DNA from 2 places in the Thalassospira indica genome. Region 1 is predicted to be linked to the other one. Evidence: riboswitches for the same ligand, from Rfam matches in the RefSeq annotation. Region 1 holds a riboswitch; the other holds the start of a gene.
The links. A riboswitch is a leader RNA that binds a small molecule or an ion and turns the genes downstream of it on or off. The one in region 1 is predicted to bind glycine.

Region 2: it holds a riboswitch for glycine, as region 1 does, so the genes downstream of both, DY252_RS19635 (L-serine ammonia-lyase) here and gcvT (glycine cleavage system aminomethyltransferase GcvT) in region 1, are expected to answer to the same signal.

Annotation. Positions count from the first base shown of each region.
Region 1 covers NZ_CP031555.1:877,992-881,105, reverse strand. Annotated here, with positions in the region: gene gcvPA (aminomethyl-transferring glycine dehydrogenase subunit GcvPA) at 1-70, opposite strand, end outside; gene gcvH (glycine cleavage system protein GcvH) at 74-445, opposite strand; gene gcvT (glycine cleavage system aminomethyltransferase GcvT) at 520-1,632, opposite strand; glycine riboswitch at 1,692-1,799, opposite strand; glycine riboswitch at 1,803-1,901, opposite strand; gene DY252_RS04225 (hypothetical protein) at 2,005-2,562, opposite strand; gene ispH (4-hydroxy-3-methylbut-2-enyl diphosphate reductase) at 2,819-3,114, shown strand, end outside.
Region 2 covers NZ_CP031555.1:4,200,706-4,203,819, reverse strand. Annotated here, with positions in the region: gene gpmI (2,3-bisphosphoglycerate-independent phosphoglycerate mutase) at 1-1,263, opposite strand, end outside; glycine riboswitch at 1,537-1,642, shown strand; gene DY252_RS19635 (L-serine ammonia-lyase) at 1,836-3,114, shown strand, end outside.

The sequences.
Region 1 (3,114 bases):
CAACCGATGATGCCCCGATGGTATCAAGCATCGCAGCACGATCAGCGCGTGTCAGTGGGAGATAACGCATGTTTTAAAGGCCTTCGACGAAGTCTTTGTAGGCAGCTTCATCCATCAGCTCATCAAGCTGGGATTCATCGGTCAGTGTCATTCTAAAGAACCAGCCATCCGATTCCGGGGCTTCATTGACCAGTGCAGGATTGTCATCAAGCTCTTCGTTGACCTCGACAATTTCACCATCGAGCGGGGCGTAAACGTCGCTGGCGGCCTTGACCGATTCAACAACCGCGGCGTCGCCATCCTTGGTCAGTTTCTTGCCAACTTCCGGCAGCTCGACATAGACGATATCGCCCAGCGACTGCTGCGCGTAATCGGTAATGCCAACGGTTGCCACACCGTCTTCAAGCTCGATCCATTCATGTTCCTGCGAAAATTTCTTAGTCATCTTCCATTGTCCCTGTTGATCAATTCAGTGCCAATGCAGCGTAGCGCCGCTCTCTCTATGATAAATTCTGGTTCTCAACCGCGGAAATAACGATGCGGCGCGAACGGAAGTTCGACCACCTCGGCCGGCCGCGCCTTGCCGCGCACCATAAGATCGACCTTGGTACCCGGTTCGGCAAATTCAATCGCGACATACCCCATGGCAATCGGGCCATCGACGGTCGGGCCAAACCCGCCCGAGGTGATCTCGCCGATGTCTTCGCCATCTGCGTTCAAAATCTGGGTGTGTTCGCGTGCCGGTGCCTTGCCTTCGGGCTTGATGCCGACACGTTTGCGATCCGCACCGTGTTCAAGCTGATCAAGGATCACATCCGCGCCCTTGAAGCCACCTTCGGCCCGGCGACGTTTGTTGATGATCCAGTTCAGATCCCCTTCAACCGGGGTCGTGGTGGTATCAATGTCGTTCCCATACAGGCAAAGACCCGCTTCGAGACGCAGTGAGTCACGTGCACCAAGGCCAATCGCCTCGACCTCGTCCTCGGCCAGCAGCTTGCGTGCAAGCGCCTCGGCATCGGCGTTGGGTACGGAAATCTCATAACCGTCTTCGCCGGTGTAACCCGAACGGGTCACAAAGCACGGACTGCCAGCGATGTCGACTTCGGCAAAGCTCATGAATTTCAGATCGGTAACAGATGGCGCAAAGCGTGCCAGAACCTTGGCCGCTTCCGGGCCCTGAAGTGCCAGAAGCGCCCGGTCATCGATTTCTTCAAGCGATACACCGTCGCCAAGATTGGCACGCATGTGAACGATATCATCGTCCTTGCAGGCCGCATTGATCACCAGAAACAGGCTGTCACCCGCATTGGTAATCATCAGATCATCAAGGATCGTGCCGTCGTCCTGGGTAAATGCGGAATAGCGGGTGCGACCGGGTTTGAGGATGGCAATATCACCGGGCACAAGCTTTTCAAGCTCGGCCACGCGGTTCTCGCCGGTCAAGCGCACCTGCCCCATATGGGACACATCAAACAGGCCTGCCTTCGCACGGGTATGAAGATGTTCGCCCTTCACACCAAGCGGATATTGCACAGGCATGGCATAGCCAGCGAACGGCACCATTTTGGCACCGAGTTCCACATGCAAATCATAAAGGGCAGTTTTTAGAAGTTCGGATTCTTGATCCGCCATCAGGTTCTCCAGGACAATCGTTGCGAAATATAGCCGACCAGTGGCCAACCACATTCCCCCTCTGTCTTTGGAGCCTGAAAGAATCACATCCGGGGTAGGAAGCCGGTCTGCTTACATCTTCGGCGAGGTGTTCCTGATCAAAAATTCAGGTCACCTGCTTTCCAGAGTCCCATCTCCACGCGGTCCTGTTGCCTGAGAGTTTCCGGGGTGGTTGCTCCTTCGGCGTCCGCTCATCCGATAAGGACTGCGGCCTCTCCCACGTGCATCATTTGGGTATGCTTCTGTTATACGGGTTTCCGCGCAAACCGACCAGCCCCTATTTTTCGGGCACGATCGGCTTGCCGCGTCTCAGATGAACAAACCCGAATAAAATCAATCGGTTCCGAACCGGCGATTATACTCTAGTTGGTCCGCACTCAGCTGGAAACCAAGATAGATTTCGTAATCCGGACCGGTCCAGACATCGTCCAGCGGCACCGACAGGGTCACCTGCTCGTCCCGGATGCGTGCCATGTTCAGATTGTCGGCAAACGCCATATTCACGTCAAACACCGACTTCTGAATGAAGGTGCCGTTCGGGTCACGCAGGGCGACGAAATATTTAAATTGAACGTTACGGTTCTGGGCTGCCGGTCCAAGCTCGGCGGTAATGATCGGGCTGATGATGACATCAAGTTCCTTGTCATCAAGGTCGTAGCCGCAATCACCGAGGTATCCGGTAAATTCGGCTTCGACGATCACATCGGTCAGGTCGCGGCCAGCACCACTGAACTGGACAAGCTTTGCCGTATCCTTTGGCAGATAGGCCGCCGGACAAACCGGGACCGGCTGTTCTTCGAACGGGTTGCCACCGCCGCATGCGCTTAGCAATCCACCAAGCGAGACCATACCCAATGCATAAACGCGCCGAAGTCCGTTACCGATTGTCATCCAAGCCTCTATCAAACCAAATGTTTTCGGGCCACGTCGCGACGACCGGCCGGCGCGCAGTCTATTCTGTCGCGGATGTCGGCACAACCCGCTTGAACGGCCTTGGGCGGTGTAAAACGTCAAAAATTCGGCCAACCGGCAACGACCATTTACCCCAGAGTCATTGCACCGCATGATCAGGCAGGTTATGTAACGTCAATGTTTGAAAAATGCGTCGGCAACGCCCGCACGCAATTGGGAAAGCCGGACCTGTATCATGTCTGACAAAGCCAGCCTTCGGATCGTTCTTGCCAATCCGCGCGGTTTCTGCGCGGGGGTTGATCGCGCCATCGAGATCGTCGAAAAGGCACTCGAAAAATATGGCGCACCGGTCTATGTCCGCCACGAAATCGTGCATAACAAATTCGTGGTCAATCGCCTGCGCGATATCGGTGCCGTTTTCGTTGACGAACTTGATGCCGTTCCCGATGGCGTGCCGGTGATCTTTTCGGCCCATGGTGTCCCGAAATCCGTGCCCGAGGCGGCCGAAACCCGCAAACTTGAATATCTTGA
Region 2 (3,114 bases), 1.4 Mb from region 1:
CGCGGCTTCAAGGATGCCGCTATGGCCGACCATGTCCGGGTTGGCAAAGTTCAGGATGATTGTGTCGTATTTTTCCGACTTGATGGCAGCGACCAGTTTTTCGGTCACTTCCGGTGCCGACATTTCCGGCTGCAGGTCATAGGTCGCAACTTTGGGGGAGGCGACCAGAATGCGGTCCTCGCCCTCGAATACCTGTTCTTCGCCGCCGTTAAAGAAGAACGACACGTGCGGGTACTTTTCCGTCTCGGCGATGCGAAGCTGCTTCATGCCGGCTTTGGAAACCACTTCACCAAAGATGTTTGGCAGGGTCTGCGGCGGATAGATCGCATCCATGTATTTCGCATGTTCGGACGAATATTCGACCATCCCGGCCTGAACGGCGAACTTGACCGGCGTGCCGCGATCAAAGCCGTCAAATTCCGGAGCGCAAAGGGCGGAAAGGATTTCACGTGCGCGGTCCGCCCGGAAATTGGTCATCAGAAGGCCGTCGCCATCCTTTATGCCGTCATAATCGCCAATCACGGTCGGCAGAACGAATTCATCGGTGGTGCCGGCTTCATAGGCGTTGGCAATCGCGGCCTCCGCACTGTCAGCACTGCGGCCATCGGCGTAATTCTTGCCCTGAACCATGGTGAAATAGGCCTGGCTTACGCGTTCCCAGCGATTGTCGCGGTCCATGGCGTAATAACGGCCGGTGACGGTGGCGATTTCAACATCAGCATCGCCGATCAGGGCGCGGAATTTCTCAAGGAACTTGGCGGCACTTTTCGGTGCGGTATCACGGCCATCAAGATAGGCGTGAATTTTTACCGGCACACCGGCACTCGCAATGATCTTGGCTAGGGCCGCCATGTGGGCCTGATGGGAATGCACCCCGCCTTCGGACAGAAGACCCGCGATATGGCAAACGCCCTTGGAATCGGAAAGTTTGGCGATGATCTTTTTGACGGTGTCGGTATCGGCGATGGTGCCGGTTTTGACGGCCTCGTCAATTTTGGGCAGTTCCTGCATGACCACACGGCCAGCACCCAGGTTCATGTGACCGACTTCCGAGTTGCCCATCTGACCTTCGGGCAGGCCAACATCCAGACCACAGGCCTTGAGGAACCCGGTCGGATTGTTGGCGTAAAGGTCATCCCAGACAGGCGTGTTGGCAAGGGCGACAGCGTTGTCCTTGCTTTCTTCGCGATAACCCCAGCCGTCCAGAATGCACAGCACCACAGGGCGCGGGCGCTTTACGGAATTCGATACAGTCACGTTCATAAACCCCACAGATAAAGGAAAAGGCTGAATGTCCCGTAAATATGGTGACTTACGGGCTCTTTCGCCATCAATCCCGCCATGCGGACAGGGTGGGTCAGTCTTCGCGCACGACAGGTACATCAATTACCCGGGCAATTTAGCACGATTACCGTTGCTTAACAGCATCTGCCGCAGAAAATTTTGCAGATGCAAACCAGTTCTTTTGACAGTGTCTAAAGACGCAGATAGTGTTCAATCTGACGGTGAACCTCTGAGGTGGCAGAAATGTTATCTCGCACCGTGACGGGAGAGTTCGGATATCACGCGATTTGCATGATGTGCGGCGCCGAAGGAGCAATGCCTCATAAACACTCTCAGGCAGATGGACCGTCACGGAAGAGGCTCTGGAGAGAGAAACCAAAAAGCGCCTGGGAGAAAGCGCTGGTCAGGTTTCCACCGAAGGATGAACGCCCCAAGCCGATCTTGATCGGGCAGGGCGGATAATCTCAGGTCAAGGGACAGAGGGGGCAAAAACACCGGTTCGTAAACAGCGCGAAAACAAGCGCGTTATTGAGCCGTGAAGGAGGCCCTTGATGACAAATCCCGCGACCGATCCCACTTCGGGATCGCAAAAGAAATCCCAACATGACGTCAACCTGTCGGTTGTTGACCTTTACACGATAGGTATCGGTCCTTCGAGTTCGCATACGGTTGGCCCGATGCGCGCGGGGTATCGTTTCTGCCTTGAGCTTGAGGCGCGCAATCTTTTGCAAAAGACCGGCAGTGTCGTGGTTGATCTTTATGGATCGCTTGCCCTGACCGGCAAGGGGCACGCAACCGATACCGCGGTGATCATGGGCCTGAATGGCAAGCGCCCGCGCAATATCGATCCTGATGATATCGTGCCGACTGTGAAGGCGATTGATGAAACCAGCCAGTTGCAGCTTTATGGGCAGTATCCGGTTGCGTTTAACCGCGATACCAATCTGGTGTTTCATTTCACCGAGACCCTTCCGCAGCATCCCAATGGCATGCGCATTACCGCCTTTGACCGCGATGGCGTGAAAATCCATACCCAGGAATATTTCTCGGTCGGGGGTGGCTTTATCGTATCCAGTGACGATCACGGTGCGGAATATTCCGGCGATAACATCACCTTGCCATTTCCGTTCTCGTCCGCCGATGAACTGATGGAAATCTGCAAGCGTGAAGGGCGCTCCATCGCGGAAATCATGATGGAGAACGAGCAAAGCTGGCGCAGCGCCGATGAAACCATCGCCTTTGTTGATCGCGTTCATGACGCGATGATGAGCTGCATTGACCGTGGCATCCGCACTGACGGTATCTTGCCCGGTGGCCTGAATGTCAAACGCCGGGCATCAAACCTTTACAAGGAACTGACCGAAAAGCCCGAAGCCGGCCTGCGTGATCCGTTAACGGTGATTGACTGGGTCAATCTGTATGCCCTTGCCGTGAACGAAGAAAATGCTGCAGGCGGGCGGGTTGTGACCGCACCGACCAACGGGGCCGCAGGCGTTATTCCCGCCGTTCTGCGCTATTACGAAAAGTTCGGTGCCAACGCCAATCAGCACAAAATTCGTGAATTCCTTCTGACCGCGGCGGCCATAGGGTCGATCTATAAAAAGCGCGCCTCAATCTCGGCGGCCGAAGTTGGCTGTCAGGGCGAGGTCGGTGTTGCCTGTTCGATGGCGGCTGGCGCGTTGTGTGCGGTGCTGGGCGGAACGCCCGAACAGGTCGAAAACGCCGCCGAGATCGGTATGGAACATAACCTTGGCCTGACCTGTGATCCGATTGGCGGTCTGGTGCAGGTGCCGTGCATCGAACGCAACACCATGGGTGCGGTCAAGGCGA